2 linked regions of the Salinivibrio kushneri genome follow. The protein of the gene in region 1 binds, or shares a complex with, the protein of each later gene. Links are inferred from orthologs where the notes say so. Each region holds a gene or a part of one and is shown on either strand. Other genes may lie near its edges.

What was found.
Region 2: the proteins of N8M53_RS00645 (region 1) and oppB are in contact, whole or in part, in a cryo-EM structure (PDB 8Z21), measured with the Escherichia coli proteins. The link is inferred for Salinivibrio kushneri from one-to-one orthologs.

What each region holds. Positions count from the first base shown.
Region 1 is NZ_CP114588.1:126,761-140,532, forward strand. The notes cover bases 6,396-9,302. They hold N8M53_RS00645 (ABC transporter ATP-binding protein), read left to right. Parts: upstream 6,396-7,369; coding sequence 7,370-8,236; downstream 8,237-9,302. Other genes in these bases: N8M53_RS00640 (extracellular solute-binding protein), read left to right, coding at 6,396-7,361; N8M53_RS00650 (ABC transporter ATP-binding protein), read left to right, coding at 8,252-9,139. Outside these bases: N8M53_RS00620 (glycerophosphodiester phosphodiesterase), read left to right, coding at 130-1,233; N8M53_RS00625 (MATE family efflux transporter), read right to left, coding at 1,424-2,740; N8M53_RS00630 (ABC transporter permease subunit), read left to right, coding at 3,418-4,443; N8M53_RS00635 (ABC transporter permease), read left to right, coding at 4,445-5,488; more of N8M53_RS00640, read left to right, coding at 5,535-6,395; N8M53_RS00655 (TRAP transporter substrate-binding protein), read left to right, coding at 9,429-10,445; N8M53_RS00660 (TRAP transporter small permease subunit), read left to right, coding at 10,508-11,065; N8M53_RS00665 (TRAP transporter large permease), read left to right, coding at 11,058-12,374; N8M53_RS00670 (gluconokinase), read left to right, coding at 12,454-12,954; gndA (NADP-dependent phosphogluconate dehydrogenase), read left to right, coding at 12,951-13,772. UniProt on the Escherichia coli protein: Part of the ABC transporter complex OppABCDF involved in the uptake of oligopeptides and of the ABC transporter complex MppA-OppBCDF involved in the uptake of the cell wall murein tripeptide L-alanyl-gamma-D-glutamyl-meso-diaminopimelate.
Region 2 is NZ_CP114588.1:1,877,522-1,894,081, reverse strand. Bases 13,487-16,261 are described here. They hold oppB (oligopeptide ABC transporter permease OppB), read left to right. Parts: upstream 13,487-14,301; coding sequence 14,302-15,222; downstream 15,223-16,261. Other genes in these bases: oppC (oligopeptide ABC transporter permease OppC), read left to right, coding at 15,233-16,144; N8M53_RS08880 (ABC transporter substrate-binding protein), read left to right, coding at 13,487-14,184. Outside these bases: electron transport complex subunit RsxD, read right to left, coding at 1-46; electron transport complex subunit RsxC, read right to left, coding at 52-2,505; electron transport complex subunit RsxB, read right to left, coding at 2,505-3,080; electron transport complex subunit RsxA, read right to left, coding at 3,077-3,661; excinuclease ABC subunit UvrB, read left to right, coding at 5,036-7,063; quorum-sensing sigma-54 dependent transcriptional regulator LuxO, read left to right, coding at 7,372-8,820; N8M53_RS08900 (Hpt domain-containing protein), read left to right, coding at 8,834-9,193; uridine diphosphate-N-acetylglucosamine-binding protein YvcK, read right to left, coding at 9,125-10,057; N8M53_RS08890 (LON peptidase substrate-binding domain-containing protein), read right to left, coding at 10,262-10,834; N8M53_RS08885 (hypothetical protein), read left to right, coding at 11,652-11,825; more of N8M53_RS08880, read left to right, coding at 12,508-13,486; N8M53_RS08865 (methyl-accepting chemotaxis protein), read left to right, coding at 16,291-16,560. UniProt on the Escherichia coli protein: Part of the ABC transporter complex OppABCDF involved in the uptake of oligopeptides and of the ABC transporter complex MppA-OppBCDF involved in the uptake of the cell wall murein tripeptide L-alanyl-gamma-D-glutamyl-meso-diaminopimelate.

The sequences.
Region 1 (13,772 bases):
GTGTTGACGCCCACCTCTTTGTGGGCGTTTTTATTTTTTCGCTTTAAATCAGGGTTTTGCTATGCTGTCTCGATAATTGAACAAGCGTTTAATTATCTCGCCAACTTCAACGACATTAAGGAGTTTCCGTTGAACACATCATTAAAAGCGACCCTGAGCGTGACAGCTACTGCCCTGAGTGTGGCCAGTGCCGTATCCTTCTCTTCTTTTGCTCAAGCCAGTGACACGGCGTTAAGCGCACAACTTGGCATTGCCGATCACGCGGTCATTGCCCACCGTGGTGATTCTTACAATGCACCAGAGTCGACCTTGCCGGCTTACCAGCTTGCCTGTGAAGTGGGAGCCGATTATCTCGAGCTTGACCTACAGCGCACCAAAGACGGCAAATTGATCGCGGTGCATGACGACAACCTTAAGCGCAACACCAATATTGAGACAGTCTATCCTGAGCGTGCCGACGATCCGGTCAATACCTTTACTTGGGCAGAGCTGGAAAAACTGGATGCCGGTAGCTGGTATAACCAAGCCTATCCCGAGCGCGCACGAGAAAGCTTTAGCGGCTTGAAGCTAGTGACGCTGGATCAGGTACGTGAAATCGCGGAAGACTGTGCGCACCAGCCTGGGCTTTATATTGAAACCAAGGTGCCTGAGTTCTTCCCGGGGATTGAGCAGGATTTGAAGCAAGACTTGACCGAGCATGGTTGGTTAGATGACGACGCCAAAGGCAAAGTGATCCTGCAGACCTTTAACAAATCGAGCCTTGAAGCGCTGCAGGATGTGATGCCGAATGTGCCAAAAATCTTGCTGCTGTGGGCAGGTGATGGCTACATTCCCACTAAAGACAGCGCGCCGAAAGCGGATGATGAGTCTTACGCTCAGTACTACGCGCGTCAAGAAGTGGCCTCAAAATCCGGCTACGCAGAATGGTTGGATTATGCCAAGGAGCATGGCGCCATCGGTGTGGGGCCGTCGGGCACCCAAGCCAACTTTGATGATGCTTGGTCAAGCCAGTTTAGCTATATGGACTTGGCGAAGTCTTGGATGGTGGATATGAGCCATGAAAAAGGCTTGCTGATGCACATGTATACCTTGGACGATCGCGAAGATTTGATTCGTTACCGCGAGCGCGGTGTGGATGGCTTCTTTACCAACCGTCCTAACGTGGCGGTTAAAGCCTTAACCGACAGCGACGGTAAAGACATTGAAGCGACCTTAACGCAACTGGGTTATTAACCCCGCGCGTCAACTGTATTTACCTTTTGAGCCCGCCTGTTATTAGCGGGCTTTTTTAGTTATGTGCATCGACTGGAGCCGCACGCAGACACGCCGTTAATCCATCCCTGGAGGCTCCGCCGCGCCATCCTTGGCGCGGAGGGTCTGCTAAGCGAATCCAGTCGATGATAGCAGCGAGCATCGACTCAGTTTAGCGGGACTGATGCGCCATCAGTTTAGCCAGCGTACGTCGGTACATGGCATAAGCCACTGCGCCCGCAAGGAGGTTACCGATTAAGGCACCGGCAAATAGGCCAAATAGCTCGCCAATTTGTGCGCCTAGCCAGAGGCAGGGCAGGAAAAACGCAAATAGGCGGAGCGCAGAAATGGTCAGCGCGGTGTATGAGCGGCCTAATGCATTGGTAATTGACACCATCAACATACACACCCCTAGCGCGCCCAGGCTAAACGGCACTAGCGTAAGGTGAGTGTACAAGATATCGGTGACTTGTTGATCGCTGGTCATCAAGTCCGCCAAGGGAGCGGCAGCAAGCCAGGTCACCACGGCAATCAGCAATTGAAAGCCGAGAATAAACTGACACGCTAACTTAACCAAATGGCGCACTTCGGTCAGATCGCCTTTACCCAGCAAACGACCCACCATGGGTGGCATCGACATGGTTAATGCCAGCACCGAGACAATGGCAAAGAATTCAAAGCGTGAACCCAGTGCCCAGGCGGCCACTGCCGCTGAGCCAAAGCTGGCGAGCAGCTTGGTGGCCAGCATGGATGACACCGGCGGCAGCAGCTGGCTTATCATCGCCGGCCCCATAATATGCCCAATCGAACCCACACTTTGTTTGATGTTTAAGTCCTGCCAGTCAAACGAAACCCAGCCTTTGCCGAACACGCGAGGCGCGACAATGGCAATGCCAGCGCCAAACGCAATCAAGGTTGCCACGGCCGCGCCATTAATGCCCCAATCGAGCCAAAAGATAAATACCGGGTCGAGCGCAAGGTTTAATAAGCTGGTGACCACCATCATGGAGCCGGGCAACATGGTGTTGCCATTGGCGCGTGCCAGGCTATAAAAGAAGTAAAGCACTGCGCCTGTCCAGGCACTGACTAACCAAATTTGCCAATAGCTATCAATTACCGGAAATACCTTGTCCGGCGCATCGAGCAACATCAAGATTGGATGGCGCAAGGCGTAGAGCAAGCCGGCAAACAGAGCAACGCCTGCGGTGCCAATAAATAGAATCAGGCCGCCTAATTGTTTGGCATAGCGGCACTGATCGGCCCCGAGCGCGCGTGAGATCACCGCCGTGGTCGCAATCCCGAGGCCGACTTGAATGCCGATAATGATCATCTGAATGGGCAAGGTGAAGCCTTGTGCCGCGAGAGGTAGCACGCCCAACTGACCAATGAAGGCGCTATCGACAAGTTGAAAACTCATTAGTGACAGTACGCCAAACAGCATGGGTAAGGTGGTCGAGAACAAGCGCTTTGCGCGAGAAGCAGACTCCATCAGGCACTCTTTGCGTTAATAAAGGGAAAAAAGCCGAGCAGGAAGCGGCTCGGCATAACCTGACCAATTGTAGAGGATTGCTAAAAATTACCAACCCCTAATAAATGCGGGTATTCAGTGTTTGAACTCCTGACCCTAAGTGTGCAAGGGGTGATTAGAGGCGCTACTGCATACCATAATTGATGTTGGTGATTTGTGCTGGTGGTCTAGGTTATGGTGAAACAAATCACTATCACTGTTGCGCCGGTTTTGGTGAATGAATATGAGAATAGATGAGGCGGGAAGATGGATTGTCTTTTTACCAAGACAGGCTGTCGCGGTGGGTTATTGGTAAGTGAAGTGACGAAAAGAGACAATGTTTCGGTGAAATGTCAGTTTTATTGCATTTTAAACCAAACTTTTGTGACTATTGAGTGAAATATTTATTGCTTTTGGTGATAAGGAAGCTAGCACAACGCAGTAGAAAAACGGCATAGTTTTCGCTGTCTTGTAGCAAAAAAATCACTTCTAACAGGCCGTTATCGTTGATCGTGACTAAAAATCGAGATAAATATAGACCACTTTATGTGAGTGTGTAATACGTAGTGTTGCTTTCAGTGCTTAGGATGGCCAAGAGAGCACAACGGCAGGTTCCATGACCTGCAAAAATATCAGACAGTGGACAGGGAGTAGTGGCTATGCTGTCGTACTTTTTACGCCGGTTACTGTTGGTGATCCCGACATTTCTCGGCATTACCATTTTGATCTTTGGTATCACCCGTCTTGTGCCGGGTGGGCCGGTCGAGCGAATGATGACGCAAATGCAGGCACAAGCCGATGGCGGCTCGAGCTTGCAACGTGCTGGTGACAGCTCGGCGTTATCGGACGATCAGATTGCCGAACTTAAGGCATTTTACGGCCTCGATAAACCCGTGCTAGAAGCCTATGTCGATTGGCTGGGCAAGCTCGCCAACTTCGATCTGGGTGAGTCGACGCGCTACTACGAGCCGGTCACCGACATGATCGCCGAGCGTCTGCCCGTCTCCTTGTTTTACGGCGGCATGACCTTCTTCATCAGCTATTTTATCTCTCTTCCGCTCGGGTATTACAAAGCCCTCAAACACGGTTCAGTGTTTGATTCGTCCTCCTCTGTGCTGATTTTTATTGGGTTTGCCTTGCCTGGCTATGTGGTCGGGGTATTACTGATCACCTTGTTTAGCTATCACCTCGAATGGTTCCCGATGGGGGGCTTTGTGGGCGATGCCTACTACGACGCGACCAGCTTTTGGGAACGCGCCAAAGATGTGATGTGGCATGCGGTACTGCCGCTGATTTGTTATCTGATTGGTGACTTTGCCACCCTGACCATGACGATGAAAAACAACCTAATGGAAAACCTCTCGGCGGACTATATCCGTACGGCGATTGCCAAAGGGTTACCGTTCCGCTCGGCGGTGCGCAAGCACGCGCTGCGCAACAGCTTGATCCCGATTGCTAGCCATTTTGGCAACTCGTTGTTGTTCTTTATGACCGGCGCGTTTTTGATTGAAGTCATTTTCAATATCAATGGCATCGGCTTACTTGGCTATGAGTCAATTATGGAGCGCGATTATCCGGTGGTGATGGGCATTGTCGCCATCAATGCGCTATTACTGCTGGCCGGCAATATTATCTCCGATATCTGTGTTGCCTTGGTTGACCCTCGCGTGAAGTTTGGATCTTGATATGTTGACGTTTAGCCCTTTAACTCAAAAGAAAATCCGCAGCTTTAAGCAAATTAAACGCGGTTATTGGTCGTTTATCATCTTGACCACCATGCTGGTGTTGTCGCTGTTTGCCGAGCTTTTTATCAACAGTAAAGCGTTAATGGTCAAATACGACGGTGAATATTATTTCCCGGTACTGAGTGATGTGTACTTGGCGAGCGACTTTGGTCAAGTGGGGACCAGCGAAGCCAACTATCGTCAACTTGCCAAAGCCTTTGAGGCACAAGGCGGTGACAATTATGTGGTGATGCCCCTAGTGCCATGGAACCCACTGGAGCAAGATTTTAGCGGGGATTTTCCACCGACAGCGCCGAGCGCTGAGCATCAGCATTACCTTGGCACCGATGAGATTGGTCGCGATATCCTCGCTCGCTTGGTGTACGGCTTTCGTATCGCCATGGGGTTTGCGTTACTCACCATGGCCGCTTCCTATGCGATTGGTACAGCCGTCGGCTGTGCGATGGGTTTTTGGGGCGGCAAGTTTGACCTTTTCTTCCAACGCTTTATCGAAATCTGGTCGATGGTGCCGTTTTTGTACGTGATCATGATTTTGGTTTCGATTCTTCAGCCCACGTTTGCCCTGTTTGTAGGGATTAACGTGCTATTTGGCTGGATGGCGATCACCTGGTATATGCGCACCATGACCTATAAAGAGTCAGCGCGTGATTATGTGATGGCCGCGCGCGCACTCGGTGCCTCGACCAGCCGGATCTTATTCCGGCATATTTTGCCCAATACCATGGTGATGATTGTGACTTTGGCGCCCTTTACCATCGCACTCAATATTACCGCGTTAACAGCGCTGGATTATCTCGGCCTTGGGCTGATGCCGCCGACGCCCAGTTGGGGCGAGCTGTTACAGCAAGGCAAATCGAATTTGGACGCACCATGGATTGTTGCGTCCGTGGTGACCTCACTGGTGGTGGTATTAGTGATGGTGACCTTCATTGGTGAAGCGGTGCGCGCGGCGTTCGACCCGAAAAAATTCACCCGTTACGACTAACGTTAAACACAATGTGCAATGTTTGAATCACGATAAGGAAATCACGATGAAAAAACTGATCCTTGCGACCTCAATTTCGATGTTTAGCCTGACTGGCTGGGCGGCGGATTTGCCTGAAAACCTTAATTGGCAAACCAATTGGGATGCACCTAAAATCGGCTCTCCCAACGCCAAACGTGGCGGCGTTTTGCGCTCACACTTAAGCTCCTTTCCCCAGACGCTGCGCACGGTTGGCCCAGACTCCAACTCAGGCCTGCGCAGTTATTTTCTCGATGAAATGCCTTCATTGGTAAAGCGCCACCCAGACACACTGGAATGGATCCCGGATTTGGCCAATGAGTGGGCGTTTGGCGACGACCACAAAACCATCTACTTCAAGCTGAACCCAGAGGCGACCTGGTCGGATGGCGAGCCCGTCACCGCCGATGATTTTGTCTTTATGATGCAGTTCTACCGCTCGAAAGACATTGTTGCGCCTTGGTACAACGAGTACTACACCAACACCATTGGTGGGGTCGAGAAAATTGATCAACACACCATTGCTATATCGACTGCAATAGAGAAAAGCGACGAAGATCTGATGTATACCTTGGGTAGTTTGGTCCCACGTCCCGCGCATTTTTACGCCAATCCGAGCAAAGATGAAAACCAAGATGGCATTGCCGACGACTTTGTACGCCGCTATAACTTCAAAGCGACCCCCACCGTGGGCCCGTACGAGTTAGCGCGGGTGCAAAAAGGCCGTAGCGTCACCTTTGAGCATGTCGATGACTGGTGGGGCTACACCAACCCGTATTATCAACACCGTTATAACGTCGATAAGATCCGTCTGCGGGTGATCCGGGATAACGATATCGCCATGAAGCACTTTGAAAAAGGCAACTTGGATGTGTTCGACTTGCTATTACCGGATGTGTGGCACGACAAAACCCAATCTGAACCTTATAAAAAAGGCTATATCACCAAATTCTGGGGCCACAACGAATTACCGGTTGGCGCGGGTGGTTTATGGATGAATACGGCTATGCCGCTACTGGATGACATCAATGTGCGCAAAGGCATCATCTATGCCACGGACTTTGATGGCATGATTGAAAATATTACCCGTGGTGACTACTCACGCAAGCCACATGCAATGGGGCATGGTCATGGTGAGTACGACAACGATGGTGCGACACCGCCAGCGTTTGACCCTGAAAAAGCGATCAGCTATTTCGAAAAAGCTGGCTTTGACCAAGTGGGCCCCGATGGCATTCGTATTAACGACAAAGGCGAGCGTTTAAGCTTTGCCATCACTTATGGGTACCAACACCACACCCCACGCATCGCTTACTTGAAAGAGCAAGCGAAAAAAGCAGGGTTGGACTTTACCATTCACCTGGTTGATGGCTCATCGGCGTTTAAATACATACTGGAGAAAAAGCATCAGCTGGCGTTTCTCAATATGGGCACCTCAGAAATCCCGGCCTATTGGGAATACTTCCACTCGGATAACGCTAATAAAAAGCAAACCAACAACCACACCAATTACAGCTCCCCGGCGTTGGATAAGCTGATCATGGCGTACAAAACCGAGTTCGACATGGCGAAGAAATACCAGCTGTCGCACCAGATCCGCGCTAAGATCTCAGAAGCCAGTGTGATTGTACCTGGGTACATGGTGCCGTATGTGCGTCAAGGTTTTTGGCGTTATGTACAAATCCCAGACAACGCAATGACCAAGCGCACCGAAAAAATGGTCACCAGTGGCCGGGTGATGGGCTTTGGTACCTTCTGGATTGATGAAGAGATGAAAGACGCCACCGAAGAGGCGATGGATGACGATAAAGCCTTTGAGCCGGTGACCATCATTGATGACAGATACAAGCTGTAGGGGCGATTATGACGCAGGATGTCATTCTTTCGGTTAAGGATTTGACCGTTAGTTTTACCACTGACGACGGCCCCCGTGAGGTACTTCACGGGGTAAGCTTTGACGTAAAAGCCGGGCGCACGCTCGGCTTGGTGGGCGAGTCGGGCAGTGGCAAAAGTGTCACAGCGATGTCGATCATGGGCCTGCTCCCCAAGCCCTACGGCCAGGTGACGGGCGGCGAAATCTTGTACCGCGGGACCGACTTGGTGACCTTGCCCGCCAAAGAGCGCTACGCGATGCGTGGCAATCGGATCTCGATTATCTTTCAAGACCCGATGACGGCACTGAACCCGGTGCATACCGTGGGTCGGCAAATCAATGAAGTTTTGATGCTACACCGCCCAGAGCTGGATAAAAAAGCGCGCGCGGCGTGTGCGCTCGATATGCTGGCCAAGGTGAAAATCCCGATGCCAGAAAAGCGACTGAACGAGTACCCGCATAACCTATCCGGTGGGATGCGTCAGCGGGTAATGATCGCCATGGCACTGGCCTGCAAGCCCGATATCTTGATTTGTGATGAGCCAACCACCGCCTTGGATGTAACTGTGCAGGCCTCGATTTTGGACTTGATTAACGAGCTGCAAGAAGAAACCGGCATGGCGGTGATTTTTATCACTCACGATCTGGGGGTAGTCGCCGAGGTGTGTGACGATGTGGCGGTGATGTACGATGGCCAAATTCGTGAACGGGCGGATATTTTCACCCTCTTTGATCACCCATCCCATCCGTATACCAAGCGTTTATTGGGATTAATGCCGGGGCGTCACCATCAACCCAAACAGATGATTGATATTCGCCCGTTGGAAGCGTTTGATGCCGCGCCATCATCCCCGTAGTTGCAGGAGAACGCGATGAGCAAGGAAGTCCTCAGAGTAGAAAACCTGAAGCAGTATTTTGTCTCGGGCAAAGGCCTGCTTCGTCAAGGCTACACCATTAAAGCCGTCGATGGCGTATCGCTCTCGGTGTCACAAGGTGAAACCCTCGGGCTGGTGGGTGAGTCGGGGTGTGGCAAAAGCACCCTTGGCCGTACCATGCTTAAGCTGTTTGAGCCTACCGAAGGGAAAATTTTCTTTGAAGGTAAAGACATCACCCATTTATCGCCACGTCAGATGCGGCCACTGCGTAAAGACATGCAGATTGTCTTTCAAGATCCGCTCGAGTCGCTAAACCAGCGTCACACCATCGGCGGGATCTTAGAAGAGCCCTTTATTATTCACAATATAGGCACCGCGAAAGAGCGTCGCCAATGGGTACTTGAGCTGCTAGATAAAGTCGGATTGCCCCACGATGCGGTCAACCGCTACCCGCATGAGTTTTCGGGCGGTCAGCGCCAGCGGATTGGTATTGCGCGGGCGATTGCCCTTAAACCGAAACTGCTTATTTGTGACGAATCCGTCTCCGCTTTGGATGTATCGGTGCAGGCCCAGATTCTTAACCTGTTGCTGAAACTCCAGCAAGAGATGAACTTGGCGATGATTTTTATCTCCCACGACTTATCGGTGGTTCGTCATATCTCCGATAAGGTGGCAGTGATGTACTTTGGTCATGTGGTGGAAGAGGGTCCGACCGAAACCGTCTATCATCAGCCGCAGCATGAGTACACGCAAAAGTTACTCTCTGCCATTCCGATCACCCACCCTAAATACCGCAAGCACAAGCGCCGCGCTGAGCAACCGGCCGCTGACGCGGACGCAAGGGATGAGTCGGTGGACGAAAAAAAGCCTGAAACCACCCGCTAGCACCGTTTCCCCACCCTGTTTCAGGGTGGGCATCGGCTCATGCTTGCGCTTTTTGCCGAGGGCGATATCCCGATAACCGCCAATGTGGTGTGTCTCACACTTCTTCCTCTTTGCTTTATCCTTGTGACAAATTAATCAATAACTGTGAGTGCGATCTCTGTTCATGCATCAGTGTTACCGGTAACTTTACAGCGTAGAAGGTTGGTAACATAACAATTACATCCAGCATTTCGACCACTCGCATTCCAGCTTGATGGAATAAATGGAAATAAAACAAGGACATCCTACTATGAAAGCAATAACGAAAACCCTGCTCGCTGCCTCTATCTCTGGCTTGTTCTCTATGTCAGCGATGGCGGCGGATTTTAATCTGAAAATCCAATCGTCTGATCCCTCAGGTGATCTCAACTTTAAGGTTCAGCAGCGCTGGGCTGACCGTGTGGAGACCATGTCTGATGGCCAAATCAATATTGATTTATTGCCTGTTGGCTCTGTGGTGAAACACACCGAGACGCTCGGGGCGATAAAAATGGGGATCCTGGACGGACATGTCACCGCCACGGGCTACTTTTCCGGCAAAGATCCGGCCTTTGGCTTGATTGGTAATATGGTCGGTGCTTGGTCCGATACAACCCAGCTGCTGCAATACATGAATTACGGTGGCGGGAATGAGCTGATGACCGAGCTTTACGCCCCGTATGGTGTGCAGTTTGTAGGCGCATCGACCACGGGCGTTGAGTCGTTTATTTCCAAAAAACCGATTGACGGCGTGGCTGATCTTAAAGGACTCAAGCTGCGTGCCCCAGAAGGCTTGGTGCAGCAAGTGTTTGCCGCCGCTGGCGCCACACCGGTTAACTTGCCGGGCTCGGAAGTGTTTACCGGTCTGAGCAAAGGGGTGATTGATGCGGCCGATTACACCGTGTTTTCCACCAACCAAAAAGCAGGCATGAATGACATTGCACCGCACCCAGTGCAACCAGGCTTCCACTCGTTGCCACTGATTGATATCTCTATTGCGCAGAAAAAATGGGACAAGATGCCGGAAGACTTGCAGACCATTTTGAAAACCTCGGTGCGGGATTTTTCTTACGACATGACCACCCAGCTGAAAATGGCAGATATGGCGGCAGTGAAAGAGGCCAAAGCCAACCCAGAGATCACTATCCACGATTGGTCTGACGAAGAGCGCAAGAAGTTTCGTGAAATCGCCAAAACCCAATGGAAGGTGTTTGCCGAGCGCTCACCCAATGCACAAAAAGTGTATGACTCAGTCACTGATTTCTTAGAAACCAATGGCTTGTTGTAAGCATTCATCCTTGTCTTGTCAGTGATAGGAGGGCATCGCCCTCCTGATTGTGGACCTATTTTATGACTGAACAAACGCCTCATACCCCGCCCGAGCCCGACGAGCACCCAAGAAACGTACTCGATAGAGCGATCATTAAGGTGAGCCACTTATTAAGTTGGCTATTTATCGCCACCGTTTTTATCTCGTTTTACGAAGTGGTGATGCGTTACCTGTTTGATTCGCCCACCACCTGGGTGCATGAAACTGCCTCATTTATCGGCGGCTCCTTGTTCATTATCGGTGGGATTTATGCCTTTGCGGCCAACCGCCATGTGCGTGTGGTCTTAGTTTACGACGCGGTATCGTCACAAACGCGCAAATACCTCAACCTGGTTCATCACCTCGTCGGACTCGCGTTTGCCAGCATGCTGGCCTATTCATCCTACTCGCTTGCCAAGGAAGCCTGGTTTGCACCTTGGGGCGAGCTACGACTTGAGACCTCGGGGTCTGTGCTCAATGCGCCCTATCCGGCGCTGCTTAAAGGGCTGATTTTTATCGCGCTGTGCATTCTTGTGCTCCAGTTTGTATTGCATCTCATCCAAGAGCTGGTCGGGCTGAGGAACAAAGACGATGTTTGATTTATCTTCGATTGGACTGGCGTGGGGAAGCCTGCTCATGCTGGTGATGCTGATTGGATTGCTACTCACTGGGATGCAATTGGCGTTTGTGTCTGGGTTTGTGGCGATCTTTTTTACCCTCTTTTGGTTTGGCCCCGAGGCGATGCCATTAATTGCCAGCCGTACCTACAGTTTTGCCTCTGGTTACGTCTTTTTAGCCGTGCCGATGTTCGTATTAATGGCGGCACTACTTGACCGTTCAGGCATCGCCAAAGATCTTTTCGATGCCATGAAGTCCCTAGGGCGCAAGGTGAGAGGCGGGGTCGCGGTACAAACCATTTTAGTCGCGGTGTTGCTGGCTTCTATGTCTGGCGTGATTGGCGGTGAAACCGTGCTATTGGGGATCTTGGCGTTACCGCAAATGCTCCGCCTTGGTTATGATCGCAAGCTGGCGATCGGGACCACCTGTGCCGGGGGTGCGCTGGGGACCATGCTGCCGCCCAGTATCGTACTGATCATCTATGGTATGACCGCCAGTGTGTCGATTGGTGATTTGTTCAAGGCATCCTTTCTCCCCGCCTTCATTCTCGCCGCTTGTTACATCGCTTATGTGTTGATTCGTTGTAAGTTAAACCCGTCACTGGCGCCGATCCCAAGTGACAGCGGGGAAGACGATGAGCCGCAAGTGAGCTACTTTAAAGCGTTGTTTTTCCCACTTTTCTCGGTAGCCGTGGTACTTGGCAGTATTTACACTGGAGTGGCCTCGGTCACTGAAGCCTCGGCGCTTGGCGTGGTGGGGATCATGCTGTCTGCGATTGTCCGTGGTGAGATGAACCTTTCGATGCTCAAAGAGAGCGCAATTGCCACTATGCGTACTTGCGGGATGATCATGTGGATTGGCATTGGTGCCAGCGCCCTGGTGGGAATCTACAACCTGATGGGCGGGATTGATTTTGTTGAACAAGTGATCCTGAGCCTAAGCGGCGGCAGTGCGATAGGTACCTTGCTTATCATGATGGTGATCTTACTCGTCTTAGGGATGTTTTTAGACTGGGTCGGGGTGGCGCTGTTAACCATGCCGATTTTTGTGCCCATCATCACCGGGCTTGGTTTTGACCCCATTTGGTTCGGGGTGGTGTTCTGCCTCAACATGCAGGTGTCGTTCCTTTCGCCGCCATTTGGACCCGCTGCCTTCTACCTTAAATCAGTCGCCCCGAAAGACATTAGTCTTGGTGAGATTTTTACCTCACTGCTGCCTTTTATCGCCCTGCAAGTGTTCGTGCTGTCATTGGTGATTATCTTCCCTGAGTTGGCAATGTGGTGGCAATGATCATGGTATTAAAACAGCAATATCGAGTTCTCAAGGTGTTATCGCTAGCGTGTGGCTTGGCTAAGGGTTGTGGTGTGCAATGAAAGTAAAAAAACTATTAATCATGGGGGTTTCAGGGTGCGGCAAAAGCCTGATTGGCAGTGAAATTGCCCGTGCACTCGACCTGCCTTTTTATGACGGTGACGATTATCATCCCGCTGACAATGTAGAAAAAATGCGGCAAGGGATCCCACTGACTGATGCTGACCGCAGCGGTTGGTTACGTACCTTGAACCGTCTGTATACCGACAATGAGGCAGCGGTGATTGCTTGCTCAGCATTAAAGCCGGAGTACCGCGACGTGCTGCGACAAAACAACCCAGAGTTAGTGATTGTCTATCTGCAAGGGGATTACGCTACGATTTGGTCGCGGCTACAAAAACGGGCTAACCATTATTTTCATGGTGAGGCCATGCTGCGTAGCCAATTTGACGCCTTGGTCGAGCCCAGCCCCGAAGAGGCCTTGTTTGTCGATATCTCTTACCCCGTCGACACCGTGGTCGCGCACGCGTTGCAACAAATAAAGGAGATGGAGTCATGACGCCATCACAGATAGGTCTGGTTGGATTAGGTGTGATGGGGAAAAGCCTGGCTTTAAACCTGGTCGATCATGGCTTTAATGTCGCAGGCTTTGATATTGACCCGCATCACCGCCAAGCGGCGCTTGAGGCCGCGTTACCCCTCAATCAGGCGTCGGACAAGGGGCTGCTAACGGTGGTTGATTCGCTCTCTCAGCTGCTGGCCAGTTTGCAAACGCCGCGCGTTATCGCCTTGTCGGTGCCCGCCGGCGAGGTGGTCGACACGGTGATCGATGAGTTGCTAGCAGCGGGGCTCGCACCTGACGATATTGTTATCGACACCGGCAACAGCCTGTGGACGGATAGTGAGCGGCGCGCCCGCGACTACCAAGAGCAATTTCGATTTTTTAACACCGCCATTTCCGGCGGGGAAGTGGGCGCTCGCACCGGCCCCTCGCTGATGGCCAGTGGCGATGCGTCAGCGTGGGCGCAGGTTAAACCCATGTGGTTGGCGATTGCGGCAAAAGTGGATCACGCTGGTCAGCCTGTGAGCCAGTTTGAGCAGGGTGAACCGTGTGCCGCTTATTTGGGCGGTGCGGGTGTGGGTCATTATGTCAAGATGGTACATAACGGCATTGAATATGCGGACATGCAGTTAATTGCGGAAGCGTACCACTTTATGTCGCAAGCACTAGGACTGTCAGCGGTGGAAATTGGCCAATGTTTTGCTCGTTGGAACCAAGGGCCACTCAATAGCTACTTGATGGCAATCAGCGCCGAGATCTTGCAAACCCCAGACCCTATCACAGGTAAGCCGTTCGTCGAGGTGGTGCTGGATAAA
Region 2 (16,560 bases), 1.7 Mb from region 1 along the record:
AGCGTTTATTGTGGGCGTGTGGTGAACTTGCAATGAAAAACGCCACGTGGGTTATTCCTTATCTTCTTGTGTTTGTTTTGCCGCTTTACGCGCTTTGGCGCGTGCAACTGCTGCCGCGACGGCGGCTTTTTTGTCGTTAGCCTCGTCAGTTGCCGACGCGGTGTCCGCAGCGTTGTCGGGTGGCTTATTGGCAGCCGTCTCAGGTTGTGTCTTGGTGTCACCTTGCTGTGCTGCTTTACGTGCTTTGGCACGGGTAACCGCGGCTGCGACAGCGGCTTTTTTATCGTTAGTCTCGTCAGCTGCAGACGCGGTGTCCGCAGCATCGGATGACGTATCGGCAGCCGTATCGGGTTGTGCCTTGGCATCACCTTGCTGGGCGGCTTTACGCGCTTTGGCACGGGCGACCGCGGCAGCGACAGCGGCTTTTTTATTGCCAGCGTCATCCGTTTGTGCCTTAGCATCTTCTGAGGTGGATGATTGTTCGGCAGCTGGTGTCGGCTCTGAGTTGGTATCACTTTGCTGTGCGGCTTTACGTGCTTTGGCACGGGCAACCGCGGCTGCGACAGCGGCTTTTTTATCGCCAGCGTCATCCGTTTGTGCCTTAGCATCGTCTGAGGCGGATGATTGTTCGGCAGCCGGTGTCGACTCTGAGTTGGCATCACCTTGCTGGGCGGCCTTGCGTGCTTTGGCACGGGCAATCGCGGCAGCGACCGCATCTTTCTTGCCGTCTTGACTGTCGGTGTTGTCGGATGTTGCCTGTGAATCAGCGGTTGCTGAGGCTTTTTGCGCGTCTTTCGCCGCCTTACGTTCACGCGCTTGACGTTTACGCTCTTCGCGTAATTTCATCATTTCACTGTTATCTGGCTCATCACTGCCTGCTTGCGCCGCTTCGGCCTGTTTCGCTTTCGCTCGGGCGATCGCAGCCGCGACGGCAGGTTTGACATCGCTCGATGCCGCTTGTGCGGCTTTTTTCGCTTTCACCCGCTCCACTGCCGCGTTCAGTGCATCATCGGAGCCCGTGTTTTGTTGCGCGGCTTTTTTGCGACGCTCCGCGGCTTTGCGATGTTTTTCCTCTCGTTCCTGCTTTTCACGCTCCATGCGCGCTTTTTTGGCTTCAAAGCGCTGACGTGCGCGCTCGGCGGCTTCTTTTTCCGCTTCAATTTCACGAATTTCCGCTTTGGCCTGGCGATAGTATTGAACCAATGGGATCTCACTCGGACACACATAGGCACAGGCGCCGCATTCAATACAATCGAAGAGATCATAGTCTTGGCACTTGTCGTAATCCTGATCTTTGGCATACCACTGCAATTGCTGAGGTAAAAGGTGAGCGGGACAGACATCGGCACAGGCACTGCAACGAATGCATGCCATTTCTTGCTTGGCTGGGGAAATTTCTTTACGTGTGGGCACCAGCACACAGTTGGTCGTTTTGGTGACAGGCACTTGTGTGTGGGGAACGGTAAAGCCCATCATCGGGCCTCCGATGATCACCCGTGGCAGCTTTTTCTCTGCTTTATAGCCATGATGCGCCAACAATTCGCCAATTGGCGTACCGAGAAGTGCCCACCGGTTTTGCTGGGTTTTAAGCGTTTTCCCAGTCAAAGTGACCACACGCTTGATCAGCGGCTCGCCATCTAACACAGCACGTTTGATCGCATACGTGGTACCAATGTTTTGCATAAGCACGCCAATACTGGCGGGAAAGGCTTTGGCTGGGACTTCTTTACCGGTGATGATTTGAATCAGTTGTTTTTCACCGCCAGATGGGTACTTGGTAGGCACCACTTGGATGAGGATGTCCTCATCAACGGACTCCACCGCGGCTTTAAGCGCCGCGATAGCCTCTGGCTTATTATCTTCAATGCCAATCACGGATAGCTTAGGCTTCACGATGTGATTGAGGATTTGTATGCCTGCGACGATTTCGTCTGCGCAGTCTTGCATCAGACGGTCGTCGGCGGTGATATAAGGCTCACATTCCGCGGCGTTGATGATCAGTACTTCCGTACGCGCCAAGCCGCTTTGCAATTTTCTTGCGGTTGGAAAGCCTGCACCTCCCATCCCGGCGATACCCATGGAGCGAATGTGATCGATCAACTGCTCGGGTGGTTGAGTTCGGTATGCGGGTAAAGCTGTTTTTGGTCCCCACGTATCTTTACCGTCGGGCTGAATCACTACGCAACGGTCGGATAAGCCCGAAGGGTGTGCAATAGTTCTATCTTCAATTGCAACTACTACCCCAGAAGTGGGCGCGTGTACAGGCACACATTGTTGAATATCTGTTTCGGTAAGCGCCTGACCAGCGAGTACGTGATCACCTTGGCTAACGCGCAATTTCCCCTTGCTTCCGATATGTTGTTTTAACGGTATCACAAGTTCAGTAGGGACGATGTTTGGTAAAACTTCCCCCTGATTAGATTGGGTTTTGTGCTCAGGCGGATGAATCCCCCCATGAAAATCCCATATTTGACCATGTTTGATTTGTTCTATCAGGCTTTCCATCAGGCTCGTGCTCCCTGACGCTCGGTTACATCTACAACGGGAATTTGTTCAAGTTGCCATTTCCAAGTCTCAGGCGTGTCTTGAACGGGGATCATTTCAATACAGTCGGTCGGGCAGGGGGCGACACATAAATCACACCCGGTACAATCTTGTTCGATCACGGTATGCATGGCTTTGGTGCTACCCACAATCGCATCGACCGGACAGGCTTGGATGCATTTGGTACAGCCAATACAATCTTCCTCGTGGATGAAGGCGACTGTCTTAATGCTTTTTTCCTCATCATGAGCAAGTTCGGTGGCTTCTACGCCCATGAGATCTGCCAGATTTTCAATGGTTTGCTGGCCACCTGGCGGACATTTGTTAATCTCATCGCCATTGGCAATGGCTTCGGCATAGGGGCGACAGCCAGGGTAACCGCACTGGCCACATTGCGTTTGCGGCAGAATGGCATCAATTTGATCGACAATAGGATCCGCCTCCACTTTGAAGCGAATCGAGGCAAAACCTAGGATTGCACCGAATATGGCGGCAAGCGCGGCAAGCACGACCACCGCTATCACTATTCCACTCATGATAAAGTCACCAGTCCTGTAAAGCCCATAAAGGCGAGCGACATTAATCCAGCGGTAATCATTGCCACTGACGCGCCTTTGAAAGGCGCGGGTACGTCAGCGGCTGCAATGCGCTCGCGCATTGCAGCGAATAAAACCAGCACCAGCGAGAAACCACAGGCCGCCCCAAAACCGTAAATAATCGATTCGATAAAGCTGTGCTGTTGTTTCACATTGAGCAAGGCCACCCCAAGTACCGCACAGTTTGAGGTAATCAAAGGTAAGAATACGCCCAGTAGTCGGTGCAGTGTTGGACTGGTTTTATGCACCACCATTTCCGTGAACTGCACCACCACGGCAATCACCAAGATAAAGCTCAGTGTGCGGAGGTATCCGAGATCAAGTGGGATAAGAATATAGGTTTCAACCAGATACGAGCTCACTGATGCCAAGGTCAACACGAAGGTTGTGGCAAGCCCCATCCCAATTGCTGTTTCCAGTTTTTTTGATACGCCCATGAATGGACACAGGCCCAAAAACTCCACCAGTACGAAGTTATTGACCAATACCGTGCCCACCAGTAGCAACAAATACTCAGCCATGCTGTTTAATCATTTAATGTTTTTGTGATCTGCCTATTATCGACCTTTGAGGCGGCTATAACAACCGCCATCAAGCAGGGTTTTTGCTTGGTTCGCTGTAAGCTGTTAGTGACGCTTTACTCACGTACCTCATTCTAAGGGTAGTGGCAGCGTAGCGTGTGCGATCACGGTAAGAGTGTGTAATGAGGTAATGAAAAGCGTGGGACAGGTCAAGGAGAAGAGAGACATAAATTTGGCTCCCCCAACTGGACTCAACGGGGGCGCCCAGCCCAGTGACATATTCCGCATTGCAGAACGATTAGTCTGAAGAACTAAATTTGCCATCGGACATAAATTTGGCTCCCCCAACTGGACTCGAACCAGTGACATACGGATTAACAGTCCGCCGTTCTACCAACTGAACTATGGGGGAATTGTATTGCTATTGTGCTCTGTGGTGTCTCAAGATAGTGGCTCCCCCTGCGGGATTAGACGGGGACGCCTAGTCCTGCGACATATTCTGCGTAGCAGAACGGGTGCTCACTTTTGCGATGTCTATCTTATCTCAAGATAGTGGCTCCCCCTGCGGGATTCGAACCTGCGACATACGGATTAACAGTCCGCCGTTCTACCAACTGAACTAAGGGGGAATTGCCTTGAGAACGGGGCGAATGTTAGCGAGCACCTCGAAAGGTGTCAACTCATGAGAAGCAATAAAATCTGTCTTTTCAATCGACTGCTGAAAAGCTAGCCAGCGACGATGATAAAAACATCATAGTGGCGATTGATTGAGCATAGAGGCTAGTTTTGTCTTGACTTTTTACACAGCCGATTCTGAAAGGGCTCTCAGCGGTTACCCACAGATTCTGTGGATAACCATGTGTGTGGATCTTGATCAACTAACTATATGACTGATTTTATACAAGCTTGATGCAGCCATGGTAGGTAGGGAGATAGCTGTAAGGTGTTGATTTTTAGTGGGTGTGCTTTTTTTAACGCAATAAGTTTGAAAAAAAATCGATCGTGGATTATGCACAGGTCGCTATTTGTTCAACCCTTGAGTATCGGGGATAAAACAGTCATAAGGGAAAATGTTCAGTAGAAATGTGCGCGAAAACGCATGATTCAGAGGCTTTATCTTTATAGCACTATAGTTACTTAGCGCTTTGTCTTCGCTTAGAGAGGCTGGATGCATTGACTGCATGCCAAAAGAGGAACGATAGGTTACCTAGACACCCTCATGAGATCAAGCACTCAAGACGAAAAAGATCGCAATTGGTGGTTTGTCAGTAGTTAACCGCAATCGTTGACTCCGTAGGGCGAGTCAGGACAATAGATGTTTCGCTTTAGCGCCCCATGCTGGACATCGTGGTCAGCCCCAAACAGGATAGTTTCATGAGTAAAACATTTACGCTGCATTCTGCTTTTAAGCCATCAGGCGATCAGCCTGAGGCCATCCATCGTCTGTGTGAAGGGTTAGAGGCCGGCCTTGCCCATCAAACGTTGCTGGGGGTAACAGGGTCGGGGAAAACGTTCACAATGGCTAATGTCATTGCTGAGCTCGATCGCCCGACGATGATATTGGCACCTAATAAAACCTTGGCTGCTCAGCTCTATGGGGAAATGCGCGAGTTTTTTCCTGACAACGCGGTAGAGTATTTCGTTTCTTACTACGATTATTATCAACCAGAGGCGTATGTTCCGTCGACGGATACCTTCATAGAAAAAGATGCATCGATAAATGATCATGTCGAGCAGATGCGCTTGTCGGCGACCAAGGCGTTGATGGAACGCCGTGATGTGGTGATTGTGGCCTCTGTCTCTGCCATATATGGCTTGGGCGACCCCGATTCATATTTAAAAATGATGCTTCACATCCGTCGTGGTGACTTGCTCGACCAGCGTACCATTTTGCAACGTCTCGCTGAATTACAGTACACCCGCAATGATATGGCCTTTGAGCGCGGAACGTTTCGCGTTCGCGGTGAAGTCATCGATATCTTTCCGGCCGAATCGGACAAAGATGCCATACGGGTGGAGCTGTTTGACGACGAGGTGGAAACCATTAGCGTGTTTGATCCCTTAACGGGGCAGGTGAGTGTCAAAGACATGCCCCGTTGCACCATCTATCCTAAAACGCACTATGTCACCCCACGAGAGCGTATTCTCGAAGCGGTCGAGCAGATAAAAATGGAGCTATCGGCACGTAAAAAAACACTGCTGGAGCATAACAAACTGCTGGAAGAGCAGCGCATCACACAGCGAACGCAGTTTGATATTGAGATGATGAATGAGTTGGGCTATTGCTCGGGTATCGAAAACTACTCGCGTTATTTGAGTGGTCGAGCAGAAGGCGAACCACCACCAACCTTGTTTGACTATTTACCCGCTGATGGGTTGTTGATCATCGATGAGTCACACGTCACTGTGTCGCAAATTGGTGCCATGTACAAAGGCGATCGCTCGCGTAAAGAGACCTTGGTGGACTACGGGTTTCGGTTGCCTTCAGCGTTGGATAACCGGCCGCTAAAATTTGATGAGTTTGAAGCACTCGCGCCACAAACCGTGTATGTTTCTGCCACACCGGGTAATTATGAGGCTGAGAAATCAGGGTCGGATATCATTGATCAAGTGGTGCGTCCGACGGGTCTTATCGACCCGGAGATAGAAGTGCGTCCCGTTGCGACCCAAGTTGATGATTTACTCTCCGAAGTGCGCGCGCGTCGAGAGCGAGACGAACGCGTGCTGGTGACGACCTTGACCAAGCGCATGGCCGAAGACTTAACCGAATACATGCAAGAGCATGATGTGCGAGTGCGTTACCTTCACTCCGATATTGATACGGTGGAACGCATGGAAATTATTCGGGATCTCCGTCTTGGTGAGTTTGATGTCTTAGTCGGGATTAACTTACTTCGTGAAGGGTTAGATATGCCGGAGGTGTCTTTGGTTGCGATTTTGGATGCGGATAAAGAGGGCTTTTTGCGCTCTGAACGTTCATTGATTCAAACCATTGGCCGTGCAGCGCGTAACCTTCACGGTAAAGCGATTTTGTATGGCGATTCGATCACCAAGTCGATGAAACGCGCCATTGATGAAACGGAGCGACGCCGGGCGAAGCAAATTGCACATAATGAGGCGCATGGCATCACGCCACAGAAATTGAACAAGAAAGTGATGGACGTGATGGAGATAGGCACGGGTAAACGGGGTAAAACCGCAAAACCAGCAGCCAAGTCGTTGCGTGCCGTTGCTGAGCCTGATGCGGACTATGCGTTGAAGTCACCACAACAAATTGATGCTGAAATCAAAAAACTAGAAAGTCAGATGTTTGAGGCGGCCCAGAACCTTGAGTTTGAAACCGCGGCACAATTGCGCGATCAGTTACAAGCACTGCGTGAGCAATTTATTGTTAACAGTTAATGGGGTGAAAAATCACCGCTTTAAGGTAAAAAAAAAGCCAACCTAAATGACAGGTTGGCTACAGTGTTTCAGTGAGTGAAAACTCACAAACAACGTCAGTTGGCTAGGTGACCCCTGAGGGTCACTGGAATAGATGCATTTGGCGTGCCAAAAATAAAAGATAGTGATTACATCGACAAAACGTGTGGTTTTAACGGACCAGCCCAGCTACAATGGTTGCAAAATTGCATAATGCAACGCATTTCGCATACGCTCGTGCAACTGAGTGAGTTAACGCTACACGCCGCGATGCGATTCTTGGAGGATACATGCCAGCTCTATCACCCAGTAAACGAATATTGATGGTGGAAGACACTGCGTCGGTTGCGGCGTTATATAAATCCTACCTTAACCCCTTAGATGTGGATGTCACCATTGTAGGGACAGGGCAGGATGCGATGGCTTTTTTCGAGCAAGAAGGCGATCAGTTAGCACTGATGATCTTAGATTTACGCCTGCCGGATATGTCGGGCATCGATGTGCTTGCCAAAGTGCGAGCGGTCGCGCCCAACTTACCTGTGATTATCATGACTGCTCATGGCTCCATTGATGCCGCTGTTGATGCCATGCGCCATGGTGCTAATGACTTTTTAATCAAGCCTTGTGAAGCTGACCAGTTACGTGTCACGGTCAATAAGTCGCTCAAGCCCAAACCGAGTCATCCGGGGAAGGCGACCAAACAGGAAAGTGAATATCACGGGTTTATTGGTCGTAGTCTGCCGATGCAGGCGGTATACCGTGTGATCGAATCGGCTGCGCCCAGTAAAGCCACGGTATTTATTACAGGTGAAAGCGGAACCGGTAAAGAGGTGTGCGCAGAAGCTATTCATGCTGCTAGTACACGAAGTAACAAGCCGATTATTGCACTTAATTGCGCAGCGATTCCTAAAGACCTGATTGAAAGCGAGTTATTTGGCCATGTGAAAGGGGCCTTTACTGGCGCTGCGTCTGAGCGTGAAGGTGCAGCTGAGATGGCCAATGGCGGCACCCTGTTTTTGGATGAAATTTGCGAAATGGATATGGATTTGCAATCCAAACTGCTACGTTTCATTCAAACGGGGAGTTTTCAAAAGGTCGGCTCCTCGCAAGTTAAGTCGGTGGATGTCCGATTTGTCTGTGCTACCAATCGCGACCCTTGGCTCCAAGTACAACAAGGGAAATTTCGGGAAGATCTCTACTACCGATTGCATGTCATACCACTCGAGTTGCCCCCTTTAAGAGAGCGTGGAGACGATGTGATCGCCATTGCCAATGCCTTGCTCGCGCTATTTTCCGCGGAAGAAGGCAAAGATTTTTGTCGTTTTAGTGATGAAGTGACTACTCAGCTACTTCGCTACGACTGGCCCGGTAATGTTCGGCAGCTGCAAAATGTGATCCGTAACATTGTGGTGTTGCATAACGGTGAAGAAGTCAGCAAAGAGATGCTACCATCGCCAGTCGCTCGCGGTTCTGGTGCTGAAATTGCATCTACAGGAGATAACACGCGATCGGAAGCGGTGAACAGCGGGTCAGCCACTCTCGAGCCGGTCAAGCCATCATCACCAGTGGTGATGAAAGCCGATATAGAACCATTATGGAAAACGGAAAAACGTGCTATTGAAGTCGCGATCGACGTGTGTAATGGCAATATCCCGCAAGCAGCGGGGTTGCTTGAAGTTAGCCCTTCAACCTTGTATCGAAAACTACAAGCTTGGCAAAAATCTGCGGCGCATGAATGATAGGAATGGATGTATGGCCACCACAGTAAATACTGAAACATTACGTCGACTGAAATCAGAAGTAGGCGAGGATACGGTGACGGTTTTGCTCACTGTATTTAGCGACGAGCTATCCCAATACCATTCTCAATTGTCTGGTTCTCCGTCGATAGAGCAAGTTCGTGAGATCAGCCATGCGATAAAAAGCAGTGCAGCCAGTTTTGGTGCGGATGATCTGGCCGAGATGGCGCGTGAGTGTGAATCACGGGTGAAACAAGGCCAACAAGATTGGATGACACATCACCTTGATGAGCTGACCGAGATGTTACGAGGGACGGCTTCTACCTACCGAGAAATGGCCGTCGAGCAAAATTTCATCAACAGCTTGACGTAGTTTATCCCTGTCATGACGCCAATGATGATTTGAGGAGGCCAAACTGGCCTCTTTTTGTTGGTAACGTGTAGCGAGCTGCGATGCATGTTGCTCACCAATGACCATATCGATGGTTTGGCCACCCATCGCGCGCTCACACCAAGCAAGCATAGTGGCTAATGACATGTCACCCGCCGGCCCGATTTCCTTGCCAAGGTTTCTAATAAACGCCAGTTTGGCCTGCGTATGTTTTAACGCACGGCCGAGTTCGGGAACCAGTAGTGGCGGCATCACGCTGGTTAAAAAACTGCCAGGGCCGAGCAAAATCAAGTCAGCCTGCTCGATAGCCTCAATGGCCTCGCGGGTCGCGGGGACGGTTGGGGACAAAAAGAGACGTGTCGGGGGAGCGCTTAGCTCATCAATATGTGTTTCTCCCGACACTGTCTCACCCTCTGGCGTTAACGCGGCAAGCTCAGCAGGATGCTCAGACATCGGTAGCAAATTGGGACGGATATCTAACAGATCGCGAATAAGTTGGATAGCTTCAAGCGGACGGACTGAGAGGTTATCCAGTGCGGTAAGGATCAGGTTGCCCAAATTATGCCCGTTCAACTCACCTTTCCCTTTAAAGCGATATTCAAACAGCATGGAGCCGACCGAGGGCTCGGTGATTAATTGGTTGAGGCAGTTACGAATGTCGCCCCAAGCTATTCCACCTTGGCAGGCACGGATACGGCCAGTTGACCCACCGTTGTCGGTTGTGGTGACAATGCCTGTTACCTGCTCGCCATAGGCTCCCAATGCCGATAAGACGCGCCCCAGACCATGTCCGCCACCAATCGCTACGATACGTTGTGAATGCTGATCTGAAACGTTTTGGGTCATCGCTTAGTTTCCTGAGAAAAAATCAATGCCGCCTAGTTTACCTGATGCGTGAGCGACAAGGTATTTGTTGGAGCCGTAAAGTGTGAGCAAATCAGGGAAGTGGGATAAAAAGGTGAAGAAAAAAAGAGGTAACGCGTCGCGTTACCTCGCCCAATCAAGCAGATGAATAAACAGGGCAAATAGCAAGGCAGCAATAAAAACGGTTTAGTGTGGATCTTGCATCATACTCAACAGGTAATCCCGTGTGGCGACACAGGAGCTGTTTGCCATTAACTGTTGCTTTTCCCCAGTGGGGAGTGGCAACAGTTCTAACCAGCGCTGGCATAACCACGTCAAGTTAGAGAATTCGGTTTCTCTGTGCATTTGTTGTAATTCAGGGTAGCGCTCAAACATTGACTGTAAGCGTTCGACCAGAGGCTCACTTTGTTTGTCGACGTGACAATCAGGCCAGCGGGGTAATGCGTTTACCGTGGCAAACAAGATGTGGTTGTGCTGCTGGTTAAATGCTTGGATAGCAAAGCGTGCTGTTCCCCGTGCCGTTATCACCAAGCAGCCATCTTCTTGACTTCGGGTATAGTCCTCAATCTCAATAAAGGTGCCAATATCCACGTGAGAGCGCTGGGCTTGTGTTTCCGCCATACACACTCCGATAGGGAGTCCATGCTTTAACGCGAATACCAGTGTGTCTAACGAGTCGCCCGCTGGGATGCGAAGAGGCATCCGGCCGCCAGGCAAGATGTGGCGATCATTAAACAAAATTGGTGTGGATTGTCCCATGTGACACCCCCTGACAAGCAATGACGTTGGTCTAGTAATCTAGATATTGCAAAAGGGGTGCCTACTTTTTGAAACGCCAGTATACCAGCGGTTCGGCATCGTGATGTCGCGATTGCGTAGCGCTTGAGAGCGAGAACTCGCAATTTGCAACGCAAATCCGCTCGCGATAACGCATTGTGCAAACGCTCACTCACTCGCTTTGCGGTCGCCCGTGAGTAGGATTACGCCCTGACTCGTCGTCAGCGTCGCGGTATAAAGACAAAAAAAATAGCCTCCATTTGGAGGCTATTAAAGAGGTGTTTTTAACATCAACACCGCGTTAGCGGTTAACCTGTGGTTTTTTTCCTTTATTTGGGTTGTAACCATGGCGAACGCGTGCGCATAAAGGGCGCGAGGTTGAGCTTTGTGGTCTCATAGTCTTGCTTTTTACTCTCTTGTCGGAAGAAAAATCATGTTAATGATCGGGAACATCTCATCAACAACATAATGATGGGGGATATAGCGTCGAATAACAACATCGTTTGCTTAAAAAAGCGTCAATATTGGTATTTCGTCTAAACAGCCGCTTATTATCAGCAAATGTTATTAAACTAAGGCAAGATCGGGCCGATATCCGCTATGGCTCTGGGTTGAGAAGCCGAGATGTAGTGGGGGCGAAGATGTCCGGCGAGCCTTGTCGGCAATTTTTTGCTTTATTGGTGCTGAGGGTGTAGGTTGAAAATTGCACAAGCGGTTTGTACTGACGCAACAGCCACCCACCTTAGGCGATCGTTGTGTGAGAGACTGTGCCAATGACTGAAGGATTCAGGAGGACACAATGAAACACAAGCGCTATAGCAACAAGAAAATCAAAGAAATGCTCAATGAGGTCATGCCAGAGATGGAAAAGCACGCGAGGACAACCGTGCCCTGCACGATCAGGCGAATGATCGCTCACCTGATAGTGGCCCCGTTTTTAGTCCCGACGATGCTAAAAAATAGTGGTTTATAGGACAAAGCCAGCTCGCGAAGCTGGCTTTGTTGCGACATTATCACCGCTCAAGCCTACTGAAGCCGCCATTTCTGCCTTCTCCCTCCGTTCTACATTATCCGCGCTTGACCCTCGCTCCTATTCGGGATGAGCGCTGCCTCTGGCAGGCATCATTACCGCTTATTCAAGTCAGATTTTGTGACCGTGATAGCTGTCTGACATCACGTGCATGTGTTTCTGTTGAGTTTTTTCGACAAATAACGTTTAGTATCGGCTTTACAATTAAGTAACATTTGGCGCATATTAGCAGTCAAAGTCACTGAGATTGCAAAGGTACAAAGAGGCTTGTGTTTTTTTTAGACGACAAGCTAGTTAAGCATTAGTGCCGATGTCCCCAGATTCAGTATAAATAGCAATTTGTTCCGTTTTTTGTTTCTAGTGGTGAATAAAGCGCTAATGTGACCTCATCTTACCAGCTTGAAATTCCATTCTTGGGTTCTCAGGTAGTGAAAGATGAGTTTTTAATCTCATTCTGTGGCAAAATACTTCAGATTTATGGCAAAACACAGCGTTGCTTGATAATGTTTTGCCTCTAGTCGCGCAGCGAGGCGTAGCACAGCTTTTTAGATTGTGCAAAACGGATTATCCCGTCACGTAGCGTCGATTGTCATGGATGCAATAGCGATTGTTATGGAGTTACACGATGAAGCTAAACACGATCACCCGAACCCTCTTTATGGGCGCTGGCCTTTCTCTGGCTCTAGCAGGATGCAGCGAACCAGAGCAAAAACAGACCTCTCAATCTAACCCTGAAACCAAACAACAAGCCGAGTCCGCGACAGGCGAGCCGCAACTGGCGGCAGAGCAAGAGCTCGTGCGTGGTAACGGTGCCGAAGTGGCGTCGTTGGATCCGCATAAAACTCAAGGCGTGCCTGAGTCGCATGTTATTCGTGACCTACTAGAAGGCTTGGTCAACCAGGATGCAGACGGTAATGTCATTCCAGGCGTCGCTTTACGCTGGGAAAACGAAGACAACAAGGTGTTTACGTTTTACCTTCGAGAAGACGCCAAATGGTCGAACGGTGATCCTGTTACCGCGCAAGATTTTGAGTACAGCTTCAAGCGCGTGGCTGATCCAATGACGGCTTCACCTTACTCTTGGTACCTTGGCTACACCCACATGGAGAATGCCAAAGCCATTATTAAGGGTGACAAAGATAAAGACACATTGGGCGTTGAAGCGCTAGACGATCACACCCTTCAGGTGACGTTAGATACCGCGGTACCTTACCTCGTGAAGATGATGGGCCACACCACCATGAAGCCGGTACATAAAGAAACGGTGGAAAAACATGGTGACCAATGGACTAAACCTGAGAACTTCGTGGGTAATGGTGCGTATGTCGTGGATAACTGGGTGATTAATGAGCGCATTGAGTTAACCCGTAACGACCAGTATTGGGATAATGAAAACACCACACTCGATAAAGTGACCTATTTGCCGATTGAAAACCAAGTGGCGGAAATGAATCGCTACTTGGCCGGCGAAATTGACATGACGTATGAGATCCCGAACGAGCATTTCCGTCGCTTGAAAAACGAGCATCCAGAAGATTTATCTATCGTGGGTAACCTGTGTAGCTACTACTACATCTTTAATACCAAGCGTGAACCTTTTGATGATGTCCGTGTGCGTAAAGCCTTGTCTTACGCGATTGACCGTAACGTGATTACCGATGCGCTACTGGGCCAAGGGCAAAAGCCCGCGTACTTCTTGACGCCTGAAATTACCGCTGGGTTTGATCCTGAGCTGCCAGCGTACGCCAAGATGACACAAGAAGAGCGTGATGCAGAGGCCAAGCGTCTGCTCAAAGAAGCTGGGTTCGGTGAAGACAATCCGCTCGACTTCTCACTGCTTTATAACACCAGCGAAAACCACAAAAAGCTGGCCGTCGCAATCGGTCAAATGTGGAAAGACAAGCTGGGTGTTGATGTTGCACTTAATAACCAAGAGTGGAAAACCTACCTGAGCACCAAAGATGAAGGTAATTTTGATGTCGCGCGCGCCGGTTGGTGTGGTGACTACAATGAAGCGTCTACCTTCCTCAGCTTGATGCGCAGCTCTAACTCATCAGGTGGTGTGCATTATGATAGCCAAGCTTATGATGCGATCATGGAAAACGCCATGACCACCACAGACGATGACAAGCGCACACAACTGTACTTGGATGCGGAAGCCCAGATGGCAAAAGACATGCCGATCGCGCCGATTTACCAGTATGTAAAAGCGCGTCTGCTTAGTCCACAAGTCGGTGGCTTCCCTGCCAATAACGCCGAAGAGAAGATCTACTCAAAAGATCTTTATATCAAGGCCGAGTAACGCCTGATTCACAGCTGATAAGGGAGCCGCTCCATGCGGCTCCCTTGGCTGGTTGTCGCTATGTAGGTATCGCCTAGGTAGCGGACGCTGTGAGGCTCAAAACGAAACGGTACAGTTATGTTGAAATTTATCGCCAAGCGCCTTTTGGAAGCTATTCCAACGTTGTTGGTCTTAATTACTATCTCTTTTTTCTTGATGCGGTTTGCGCCAGGCAACCCCTTTTCAAGCGAACGTCCATTGCCCCCTGCCGTAATGGAAAACATCAATGCCAAATACGGTCTGGATAAGCCTGTATTTGAGCAATACACCACCTACTTGGGCAATATCCTACAAGGGGATTTTGGTCCATCGTTTAAATACATTGATTTTACGGTGAATGAGCTGATTGCTGACGCATTTCCTGTATCGGCACAAATCGGTGCGTTGGCGTTTATCTTCACGCTGATTTTTGGGGTCACGATTGGCACCATTGCTGCGCTCAAACAAAACACCTGGATTGACTACACCATCATGTCTACGGCGATGTTAGGGGTGGTGATGCCATCCTTTGTATTAGCCCCCGTGCTGATTTATATCTTCGCCATTAACCTTGGTTGGTTCCCCGCCGGTGGCTGGCAAGGCGGTGGTTGGCAATTCATGGTATTGCCAATGATCGGTATGTCCTTACTGTATGTGGCCACATTTGCGCGTGTGACCCGCGGCAGCATGATCGAAACCCTAAACAGTAACTTTATTCGCACCGCGCGTGCCAAAGGGCTCAGTTACCCTAAAATTATTGTTAAACATGCGCTCAAGCCTGCGATGCTACCGGTTGTGTCCTACATGGGACCCGCGTTTGTGGGCATTATTACGGGGTCGGTGGTGATCGAAACCATTTTCGGTTTGCCGGGTATCGGGAAGCTGTTTGTGAACGCCGCGTTTAACCGTGATTATTCATTAGTGCTTGGCTGTACCATTTTGATCGGTACGCTGACCATTCTTTTCAACGCGATCGTCGATATCCTGCTGGCGTATATCGATCCTAAGATTCGTTACTAGGGGTGACATGATGCTGACGAAAAAAGAAAACATTGACGCCCTCGAAAACTTTGCTGAAGAAGTCGATGTCAAGGGGCGTAGCCTTTGGCAGGATGCGGCGATTCGTTTTAAACGTAACCGTGCTGCAATGGCGAGCTTGGTGATTCTGGTATTGATTGGTTTGAGCGTGATCCTTGGGCCGTATATCAGTGCCTACGCGTATGACGCGACCGATTGGTATGCCATTCATGCGGCGCCTTCATTGGGCGTAGACGGACATTGGTTTGGTACCGATGCGTTAGGCCGAGATCTCTTTACTCGCACCATGATGGGCGGGCGTATATCGATCATGGTAGGCGTCATGGGTGCCTTTGTCGCCGTCTTGATTGGTACCTTATATGGTGCCACATCAGGCTTTATTGGCGGCCGCACCGATGCGGTGATGATGCGCTTGGTGGAAATCCTCCAATCGATTCCGTTCATGTTCTTTGTGATTGTACTGGTCACCTTCTTTGGCCGTAATATCGTGCTGATCTTCGTGGCCATTGGCTGTATTGCGTGGCTAGATATGGCACGTATTGTGCGCGGTCAAACACTGAGCTTACGGAGTAAAGAGTTTGTCGAAGCGGCGCACGTTTCAGGGGTGAGCACGCGCCATATCATTACTCGCCATATCGTGCCAAACGTACTCGGGATTGTTGCGGTTTACTCGACTTTATTGGTGCCGAACATGATCTTGTTTGAATCTTTCTTGAGTTTCTTGGGGTTAGGTGTGCAAGAGCCAATGACCAGTTGGGGTGCCTTACTACAAGAAGGCTCGCAAACGATGGAAATTGCGATTTGGCAGCTGCTGTTCCCTGCCGCCTTTATGGTGATGACATTGTTCTGTTTTAACTATGTCGGCGATGGGCTTCGTGATGCCTTGGATCCAAAAGACAGATAAGCGACGTTTTTTGCCATCGTAAAAAACGCAATAATATGAAAAGCGCAGGTTTATTTCCTGCGCTTTTTTGTTACTGTTAAATGCGTGTTTCAAGGATGAGAATCGATAGCAATGGTGGCTGTCGATAGAGTGACAAAGGAGCTGTCATGCGATCCCTCTCAATTCAATGGAAGGTCACCCTCGTGGCCAGTTTGTGCGTTGCTGTGACCGCGGTAACCTTATTAACCTTCTCGACTTACGTAAATAACCAGTTTCAGCAAACGGTCGGTCAAGCGAGCACTCAAACGCTGCGCAGTGCTGCTCAACGTCTTGCGACCAGTCAAGCCCACGTTCAAGCGACCCATGTTCAGCGTTCTTTAGATGAAGCGGTGTACCGCGCGCAAATGCTGGCGCAAAGTGTGGTGTACCTACAGTAT